2 regions of the Pseudomonas svalbardensis genome follow, and region 1 is predicted to be linked to the other one. Evidence: predicted binding sites of a transcription regulator. Region 1 holds the regulator's gene; the other holds the start of a gene.
What was found. The regulator sigma-54, encoded in region 1, starts transcription at its own class of promoters, with help from an activator protein. The targets are predictions, from matches to a motif close to ANTGGCATNNANNTTGCTNT.

Region 1 (5,116 bases):
CGAACCTGGACGTTCTTCAGGGTTTTTTGCAGGGCCTGGCCTAGACGTTCGGTCAGGTAGACTGAGCGGTGATGGCCGCCGGTGCAGCCAATGGCAATGGTGACATAAGCGCGGTTGCTGGCGGCAAAGCGTGGTAGCCACTTGAACAAGTAGGTGGAGATGTCCTGGAACATCTCTTCGACGTCCGGCTGTGCCGCCAGGTACTCGGCAACCGGTTGGTCGAGCCCGGATTGATCGCGCAACTCTGGCTTCCAGTAAGGGTTCGGCAGGCAGCGCACGTCGAACACCAGGTCAGCGTCCACCGGCATGCCACGCTTGAAGCCGAAAGACTCCACCAGGAACGCCGTACCGGGTTCCGGCTGGTTCAGCAGGCGGAGCTTGATGGTATCCCGCAGCTGATACAGGTTCAGGTTGGTGGTGTTTACTTTGAGATCGGCGAGGTCGGCAATCGGCCCGAGCAGGGCGGTCTCATCGTTGATGGCCTCGGCCAGCGAGCGATTGGCATTGCTCAGCGGGTGGCGACGGCGGGTTTCCGAGAAGCGTTTGAGCAAGGTTTCTTCGTCGGCGTCCAGATAAAGCACATCACACTGTATATGCCGGCTGCGTACTTCTTCCAGCAGTTCGGGAAACCGCGACAAGTGACTCGGCAAGTTACGCGCATCGATCGATACGGCAACCAGCGGTTGCGCCAGCTCGGTGTGAATCAACGCGCGTTCGGCCAGTTCCGGCAGCAGGCCGGCGGGCAGGTTGTCGATGCAGTAGTAGCCGTTGTCCTCGAGAACATCGAGTGCGGTACTTTTACCTGAGCCGGAGCGGCCACTGACGATGATCAAGCGCATGATTAATGACCGTTTTGCTCGTCCAGGACAACCTGATACAAGGCTTCATTGCTCGGGGCGCTGCGCAGTTTTTCGCGCACTTCCTTGCGGTCGAGCATGCTGGCGATCTGGCGCAGTAACTCCAGGTGCGCATCGGTAGCGGCTTCCGGGACCAGCAGAACGAACAGCAGGTCAACCGGGGCGCCGTCGATGGCGTCGAAATCGATGGGTGCATCAAGGTGCATCAGGGCACTGATGGGCGAGGTGCAGCCCTTCAGGCGGCAGTGGGGAATGGCGATGCCGTTGCCAAAACCGGTTGAGCCAAGTTTTTCACGGGCAATCAGAGCCTCGAAGACATCTTGCATCTCCAGATCCGGCACTTCTTTGTGGATAAGGTTGGCAATTTGCTCGAGGGCTTTCTTTTTACTGCCGCCCGGCACGTTCACGAGGGAACGGCCGGGGGTCAGGATGCTTTCAAGTCGGATCATGGGTTGGGAGTGTTAACGACCGGTCGCGCCCTGGAGGAGGCTTTGGGTCTTTTCCTTATGCTTTTTGAGTTGTTTATCCAGCTTGTCGGTCAGTGCGTCGATCGCCGCGTACATATCGGTATGCTCCGCGTTTGCGACCACTTCATTGCCGGGAATATGCAGCGTGGCTTCGATTTTCTGCTTGAGCTTTTCGACCGTCATCGTGACTTGCACGTTGGTGATCTTGTCGAAATGCCTCTCTAATCGTTCGAGTTTTTCGCCGATGTAGGTGCGAAGAGGTTCGGTCACTTCCAGTTGGTGTCCACTGATGTTGACTTGCATACAGCTCTCCTTCGTTGCCAGTGCATAAAGCGGCAGGCAGAAATGCCTGCCACTGGAACGCTGTGGCGTGGCTCTACATCAACCGCTTGCGTTCGCTCGAAGGCGCGATCCCGAGGGATTCGCGGTACTTGGCGACGGTGCGGCGAGCCACCTGAATGCCTTGTGCCTCCAGTAAACCAGCGATCTTGCTGTCACTCAACGGCTTTTTCTGATTTTCCGCGGCAACCAGTTTTTTGATGATCGCGCGGATCGCCGTGGACGAGCATTCACCGCCCTCTGAGGTGCTGACGTGGCTCGAGAAAAAGTATTTCAGTTCATATATACCCCGAGGGGTATGCATGAACTTTTGCGTGGTCACCCGAGAAATCGTCGACTCGTGCATGCCCACCGCTTCGGCGATGTCATGCAGGACCAGCGGTTTCATGGCTTCGTCGCCGTATTCAAGAAAACCGCGCTGATGCTCGACGATCTGAGTGGCTACTTTCATCAGGGTTTCGTTGCGGCTTTGCAGGCTCTTGATGAACCAGCGGGCCTCTTGCAACTGATTGCGCATGAAGGTGTTGTCGGCGCTGGTGTCGGCGCGGCGCACGAAACCGGCGTATTGAGCATTGACCCGCAGGCGCGGCACGGATTCCTGGTTCAGTTCCACCAGCCAGCGCTCGTTGTCCTTGCGTACGATCACGTCGGGAACGACGTATTCGGCTTCGCTGGACTCGATTTGCGAGCCTGGGCGCGGGTTGAGGCTCTGGACCAATTCAATCACTTGGCGCAGTTCATCTTCCTTGAGCTTCATGCGACGCATCAGCTGGCTGTAGTCGCGGCTGCCGAGCAGGTCGATGTAATCGGTGACCAGGCGTTTGGCCTCGACCAGCCAAGGCGTCTTGGCGGACAACTGACGCAATTGCAGCAGCAGGCATTCGCCCAGATTACGGGCGCCGATGCCAGCGGGTTCGAATTGCTGGATGCGGTGCAGGACGGCTTCGATTTCGTCCAGTTCGATGTCCAGTTCCGGATCGAAGGCTTCGAGAATCTCCTCGAGAGTTTCGTCCAGGTAACCCTGATTGTTGATGCAGTCGATCAGGGTCACGGCAATCAGGCGATCAGTGTCGGACATCGGTGCCAGGTTCAGTTGCCACAGCAAGTGGCTTTGCAGGCTTTCGCCGGCCGATGTACGGGTGGTGAAATCCCACTCGTCGTCATCGTTACTCGGCAGGCTGCTGGCGCTGGTCTGGTAGACGTCTTCCCACGCGGTGTCGACGGGCAGTTCGTTGGGAATCCGCTCGTTCCAGTCGCCTTCCTCGAGGTTGTCCACCGTCGGAGCGGTTTCCTGGTAGGAGGGTTCCGAAACATCGGCGTTGGGTGGCTGTTCGGCTTTGTCGGCCAAGGGGTCGGCGTTATCGAAGTCGTCGCCTTCTTCCTGGCGTTCGAGCATCGGATTGGACTCCAGGGCCTCCTGGATTTCCTGTTGCAGGTCCAGGGTCGACAATTGGAGCAGGCGGATGGCCTGTTGCAGCTGCGGTGTCATCGTCAGCTGCTGGCCCATTCTCAAGACTAGCGATGGTTTCATGGCAGGGGCTTAACACCTTATTCGCCGGCGCACATGCGCCATCCACTACAGGGCGCCGGAGCGCCAAACATAAGCAAATTATATGCCCGAAACTGCAGCGTTTGCCTAGAGCGCTGTAACAATAAAAAAATGTTGATTTTTTATCGAGACAAGCGCCCGAGCAACCAGCCAGACACCTCAGTGCTTACAGGCGGAACTCATGGCCCAGATACACTTCCTTGACCAGGTCGTTGGCCAGGATGGTGGCAGAGTCACCTTCGGCGATCAGTTGGCCATCGTTGACGATGTAGGCGGTTTCGCAGATATCCAGGGTTTCACGGACGTTGTGGTCAGTGATCAGCACGCCAATGCCCTTGGCCTTGAGGTGATAGATGATCTGTTTGATATCGCCCACCGAAATCGGGTCCACGCCGGCGAATGGTTCGTCGAGCAGGATGAATTTCGGGTTGGTAGCGAGTGCCCGGGCGATTTCCACGCGGCGGCGTTCACCACCGGACAGACTCATCCCGAGGTTGTCGCGGATGTGGCTGATATGGAATTCCTGCAGCAGGCTTTCCAGCTCTTTGCGACGACCGGCCTTGTCGAGTTCCTTGCGGGTCTCGAGGATCGCCATGATGTTGTCGGCTACCGAGAGTTTGCGGAAGATCGAGGCTTCTTGCGGAAGATAGCCGATACCGGCCTTCGCACGACCGTGCATGGGCTGGTGGCTGACATCCAGGTCGTCAATCAGTACGCGGCCCTGGTCGGCCTGTACCAGGCCGACAATCATGTAAAAGCAGGTGGTCTTGCCGGCGCCGTTGGGACCCAGCAGGCCGACGATCTGACCGCTGTCGATCGACAGGCTGACGTCACGCACGACCTGGCGGCTCTTGTAGCTCTTGGCCAGATGCTGAGCTTTCAGAGTTGCCATTACTGGGCCTTTTGCTCGTCGGTTTTCTTCTTCGGCTGGATCACCATGTCGATGCGCGGACGCGACTCGGTGACCTTGTTGCCCGTCGCGCGACCGGCGCTCGCAAGCTTTTTAACCGTGTCGTAGACGATTTTCTCGCCTTGGGTGACGTTGTTGTCCTTGTCGATGACTTTGGCACGATCGATCAATACGACGCGGTTTTGCGAGGCGTGGTACTGGATGGTCACTCCGTAGCCCTGAACCGGCTTGGTGTCGCCAGCCGTCTGCATCTGCTCGAAGTAGGCCAGATTGCCCACCGAAGTCACCACGTCGATGTCGCCGGCCGGGGTGCGGGTGATGGTTACAGTATTGCCTTTAACAATCATCGAGCCCTGGGTAATGATCACGTCACCTTTATAGGTGGCAATACCATTCTTGTCGTCCAGTTGGGCATCGTCGGCCTGGATGCGGATAGGCTGCTCTTGATCGTTCGGCAGAGCCCAGGCGCTCACGCTTCCCAGTGCTGCGCTCAGACCGAGCAAAATAGGGAGGGTTTTAACGAGCCTCATACTGTCCTCTTACGTTCGATAGCAGGTGTATCCTGCTTTCTTTCAAATACGCTTTCATTCCCTTGCCAGTCGACACACCACCAGCGCCGTCGATTCTAACGGGTTGCTCGGTCTGCGCATATTGCTGATGCGGGAACACTGTCATGCGGGTGGTGGTAATCAGGGTCTTGCGGTTTTTCTCGTCGAAGCGCGTGATGCGCACCGAGTCAATCAGTTCGACCTGAGTTCCGTCGGAATTCACTTCGCCGTGCTCGCTCTGGATATGCCACGGAAACTCGGTGCCGCGGAACATGTTCAGGTCGGGATTGGTCAACAGCGTCACTTCGGTGGCTTTCAGGTGTTCAACCTTGTCGGACGTCATTTCGTATTGCAGTTTGCCGTCAGGCAGGTACTGCACGCTGTGGGCTTTGATCGCGTAATAGTCGATCGCGGTTTCATCGATCTTTGCCACCGGCTGGTCGAGG
Region 2 (5,116 bases), 2.6 Mb from region 1:
CCTACGAGGTCGCCGGGAAAGAAAAAACCGTCTTCACCTCCCTGCCAGCCTCGCACTTTAGCGCTGAGCAGGTCGCCACCCTTTATCACGAGCGATGGGAAATCGAACTGGGTTTCAGGGATATCAAAAGCTCAATGCAAGACAATGCCTTGACCCTTCGCAGCAAGACTGTAGACCTGGTGTATCAAGAATTATGGGGGCTGTTACTGGCTTATAACGTAGTGCGTCGAGAAGCCAGTCAGGCGGCTGTAGCTCATAAGCGGGCTCCCAGCGAGGTGAGTTTCAAGTTTGCCTGTCAGCACATCGCCAGCCATCTGGTGGTCATGGCCGGAGCGGTCTCGCCCTCACACACGCCAAGACGCCTGGACGAGCTTCGCGGCAGCATTGGTGTGCTCTTCATAGCAAAACGCCCCAGGCCTGCGAGGCCTAGGGCGGTGAAGATGTCAAAAACCCGGTATCCGGTTAACCGCAAGGCTGCTCCGCTTAAGTGAACAGCATTGCTCGATTGAGGGGCTCTTTGTGCAGCGCTTTCAGCTAACCCGCATCAGGTCATCTGAATGATGGTCTGCATGATGGTGCTTTGGGTGGAAATGGTCTTGGCGTTCGCCTGGTAGTTGCTCTGCGCCTTGATCAGGTCGACCAGTTCATTGGTCAGGTTGACGTTGGACTCTTCCAGAGAGTTGGAGTGGATCTCGCCCAAGGTACCGGTGTTCGGCGCATCGTAGCCCGGGATACCCGACGAATAGGTTTCTTTCCAACTGGTGCCGCCTACCGGTTGCAAACCTTGTTCGTTGGTGAAGCTGGCGAGCGAGATCTGGCCGATGGCCTTGGTCTGGCTGTTGCTGAAGTTGGCCAGCATGATACCGCTGGTGTCGATGGTCAGGTTGGTGATCTGGCCGGTGGCGTAGCCGTTCTGCGAAGGAATCGAACGCGCGGTGTCAGCGTTGTACTGCGTGGTTTTGTCCATGGAGACCGTAACGACGCCGGAGGCAGCGCCGTTGGCTGTCCACACGCCATTGGTCACGGTACCCGGAATCCAGCCCGTAACCTTCAGGTCAGGACTGACAATCGGCGTAGGGGTGGCAGGAGTGGTGACGGAAACCAGTTTGCCTGACGAATCGAACGCCATGGTCGAAGCGACCGGAAGGGAAGCGGCAAGAGTAGGATCGCTGCCATCCGGGTTGCGACCCTCGATCAGGGTGTAGGTCTTCCAGGTGTTGTCACCCGTCTTGACCATGTATTGGTCCATGACGTGCTTGTTACCCTGGGTATCGTAAATGGGGGTACTGAACTGCTTGGTGAAGGACGCTTCCTTGGACGGGTCAAACGGATTGGTAGTCTGGTTGATGATGGGAGCTGTGGAGTTCAGGTTGATCGTCGACGAAACCGTGGAGGTGTTTTTTGGCGCCAGGTTCGAAGTATCGACGCGCAGGTCAGTCAACACGCCATTGAGGATCTTGCCATTGGCATCCACGCCATAACCCTGCAGACGCGCAGAGCCATCGCTATTGGTGACGTAACCGTCCTTGTCGACCTTGAACGTACCGGCACGGGTGTAGGACATCGAACCATTCTCGCTCAGCACGAAGAAGCCGGAACCGTTGATGCCCATGTCCAGCACGTTGCCGGTGTTGTTGACGTCGCCCTGGGTGAACTGCTGGGAAACGTTGGCCAGGCGCACGCCGTTACCGATGGTTTTGCTGCCGGAACCCAGCTTGGTAGCCGAGTACACGTCTTCGAATTCCGCACGGGACGATTTGAAACCGGTGGTCGCGACGTTGGCGATGTTGTTGCCGGTCACGTCCAGTTGTTTGTTGGCTGCATAGAGACCGCTAAGGCCGATATTGAAAGACATATTCCACTCCTTTGTGCCGTGTTAGTCGGCTCTACATACCAATGGTTTGCACTTTGGACAGGGCGATGCTGCCCAGCCCGGCCAGGTTGAGCATCAACTCACCGCCGGTCTGGCTGATGGTCACGCTGTTGACCGTTGCCGGCAGGTACGTCACCAGCGAGGTCGCCTTGCCGTCGTAGGTCGCCGTAGCGCCGAAGGTATAGGTACCCGCCTTGGCCACTTCGCCTGCGTCGTTTTTGCCGTCCCAGATGAAAGTGGAAGTACCGGCTTTCTGGCTGCCCAGATCGATGGTGCGGACAACCTTGCCATCGGCATCGGTGATCTTGACCTTGACCGGGTCCACCGACGCCGGTACGGCCATGGTGCCGGTGAAACTCTTGGAGGTATCGACCACCGACTTGTCGGCCGGTGCAATAACCGAGCGCCCGACCAGCGACGACGCCTGCAACGCCTGGGACGAGTTGTAATTACTCGCCAGGCCACTGACGGTGTCGTTGAGCGTGGTGATGCCTTCCAGGCTACTGAACTGGGCCAACTGGGCGACGAACTCGCCGTTGTCCTGCGGTTCCAGCGGATTCTGGTTTTTCAGCTGCGTTACCAGCAACTGCATGAACGCATCCTTGCCCAGGGCCTTTTTGCCGGTGGCGCTGTTCGTTGCCGCCGCCAGGCCGTCGGCACTGGTGTTGGTCTTGATCGAGGAGTTGGCCAGGATGTCCTTGAGGCTAATGCCACTGGTGGTATCGGTAACACTCATCTGAGTCGCCCCTTATCACTGACCGAGGGTCAGGACCTTCTGCATCATGGTTTTGGCGGTGTTCATCATTTCGGCGTTGGTCTGGAACGAACGGCTCGCGGAAATCATGTCAGCCATTTCTTCCACCACGTTGACGTTCGGGTAGTAGACGTAGCCCTTGGCGTCGGCCGCCGGATGGTTCGGCTCGTAGCGCGCGTCAAGGTTGCTCTGGTCTTCGACCACGCCCAGCACTTGCACGCCTTGACCGGCCGCATCCTGGTTCTGAAACAGCGAGTCGCTGCCGCCGCTCTGGCCGCCCTGGAACATGGTGGCGAACACCGGGTGCCGTGCACGGTAGGTCTGGTCGATGCTCGACGAGACGGTCTCGGCGTTGGCGATGTTACTGGCGACGGTGTTCAAGCGAGTGGTCTGGGCACTCATGCCGCTACCGGCAATGTTGAAAACACTGGCTAGAGACATGACTTACTCTCCACGAAGGGCTGACACCAGCCCTTTGAATTTGCTGTTGAGCAGGGTGAAGCTGGCCTGGAAGTTGACCGCGTTTTCCGCGTAGTTCGACTGTTCCAGCTGAGCGTCCACGGTGTTCTGGTCGATCGACGGTTGCATCGGCGTGCGATACAGCAGCGACTCGTCGCCATTACCCAGGCCTTCGGCTTCGATATGACGGCTGTTGGTCATGTTCAAGGCGAAAGATCCGCTCTTGGTCTTCTCGTTCTGTGCGGCGAGCACTTTCGAGAAGTCCAGATCCCGAGCCTTGTAGTTTGGGGTGTCGGCGTTGGCGATGTTGTTGGCCAGGACTTCGGCACGCTGAGCGCGGAAGCCCAGGGCTTGTTCGTGGATACCGAGCGCTTTATCGAAGCTGATGCTCATGTCGGAAACCTTCGGGTGACCTGATTTTTCGTAACATGGACATAGCAAGCGTCGTGCCAATTGAAAAAATCCCGTAAACCGGGGCTTTGCGGGCAGTGGCAACGTGGCAATGCCAGAAAAGCGGCAACCGATTTCCGCCGCCTGCCGCTTTTCTGCCGCTTCACACGATCTGGAGCACACCACCTGACCCTGTGGGAGCGAGCAAGCTCGCTCCCACAGGGGATGGGCGGTGGGATTGAGCAGGCATAAAAAAACGGGAGCCCCTGAGGACTCCCGTTTTTTTGATCACGCCAACGAATCACTTCGCCTGGTAAATGATCCCCGGGCTGCACTGGACCATCTGGTAATGATCCGGCAAACCGTTCAGCGCCTCGGAAGCACCGAGGAACAGATAACCGCCTGGCTTCAACGTGCTGTGAATGCGCAACAGGATGTCCTTCTTCACCTCGGCGGAGAAGTAGATCAGCACGTTGCGGCAGAACACGATGTCGAACTTGCCGAGGCTCGCGTAGCTGTCCAGCAGGTTGAACGAGCGAAACTCCACCCGGCTCTTGATCGGTGCCTTGATTGCCCAGCGCCCCGGCCCTTTCGGGTCGAAGTAACGTTGAAGGCGCTCGGGTGACAGGCCACGGCCGATGGCCAGGCTGTCGTACTCGCCGGTCTTGCAGTTGGTCAGCATGGTGCCGGACAGGTCGGTGGCAACGATCTGCACGCCCATCTTCAACTGGCCCATGTTCACGCGCTCGAACTCATCGATCGACATCGACAGCGAATACGGTTCCTGACCCGACGAACAGGCCGCAGACCAGATCCGCAGACGCTGGCCAGGGGCGGCCTTGATCGCTGCCGGCAACACCTTGTTCTTCAAGACTTCAAACGGATAGGTGTCACGAAACCACAGGGTTTCGTTGGTGGTCATGGCATCCACCACCATCTCGCGCAAACCGCTGCGCGGCTGAGTCTGGATGCGCTGGACCAGCTCACCCAAAGACTTGATGCCTTGCTGTTCCATCAGTTTGTTGAGACGGCTCGAGACCAGGTACTGCTTGTTTTCACCGAGCAAAATGCCACAGGCTTTTTCCAGGAAGACCCGGAACTGTTCGAAATCCAAATTACCCGTAGACAAAGATGCCGCCTCTTAAATCGTATTAACCGTTAGGGGCAAAAGGCCCCTAGCTGATGTCTGCTGCTTTGATCCGGTTGACTACCCGGGATGCCAGGTCATCAGGACGGAATTTGGCAAGGAAGTCATCGGCACCGACTTTCTTGACCATCGCCTGATTGAATACACCCGACAACGAAGTATGCAGGATGATGTGAAGCTTTTGCATGCGAGGGTCGCTGCGGATCGCGGCCGTGAGGGTGTACCCGTCCATCTCCGGCATCTCGATGTCGGAAATCATCATCAGGAACTCTTCTTCCGGCTTCTTGCCCTCGTCGACCAGCTTGCGCAGGTAATCCAGCGCTTGCCGACCGTCGTTCAACGCCACCACTTCGACACCGACCGTCTGCAGGCAACGGGTCACCTGCTTGCGCGCCACCGACGAGTCATCGACCGTCAGTACTCGCAAAGACAGCGCCTTGTGCTGGGTTTCGACATCCACCACGCCAACGGAAATCGCTTCCGGGGTCGGCGC

Region 2: the regulator sigma-54 is predicted to act here: its motif matches at 3,521-3,540, upstream of flgB (flagellar basal body rod protein FlgB).

The regions. Positions count from the first base shown of each region.
Region 1 covers NZ_CP125619.1:1,007,886-1,013,001, forward strand. Annotated here, with positions in the region: gene rapZ (RNase adapter RapZ) at 1-839, opposite strand, end outside; gene ptsN (PTS IIA-like nitrogen regulatory protein PtsN) at 842-1,306, opposite strand; gene hpf (ribosome hibernation-promoting factor, HPF/YfiA family) at 1,319-1,627, opposite strand; gene QFX16_RS04370 (RNA polymerase factor sigma-54) at 1,701-3,194, opposite strand; gene lptB (LPS export ABC transporter ATP-binding protein) at 3,379-4,104, opposite strand; gene lptA (lipopolysaccharide transport periplasmic protein LptA) at 4,104-4,652, opposite strand; gene lptC (LPS export ABC transporter periplasmic protein LptC) at 4,639-5,116, opposite strand, start outside.
Region 2 covers NZ_CP125619.1:4,749,288-4,754,403, forward strand. Annotated here, with positions in the region: gene QFX16_RS21935 (IS4 family transposase) at 1-491, shown strand, start outside; gene flgE (flagellar hook protein FlgE) at 545-1,855, opposite strand; gene flgD (flagellar hook assembly protein FlgD) at 1,887-2,609, opposite strand; gene flgC (flagellar basal body rod protein FlgC) at 2,625-3,068, opposite strand; gene flgB (flagellar basal body rod protein FlgB) at 3,072-3,479, opposite strand; gene cheR (protein-glutamate O-methyltransferase CheR) at 3,778-4,605, opposite strand; gene QFX16_RS21965 (chemotaxis protein CheV) at 4,652-5,116, opposite strand, start outside.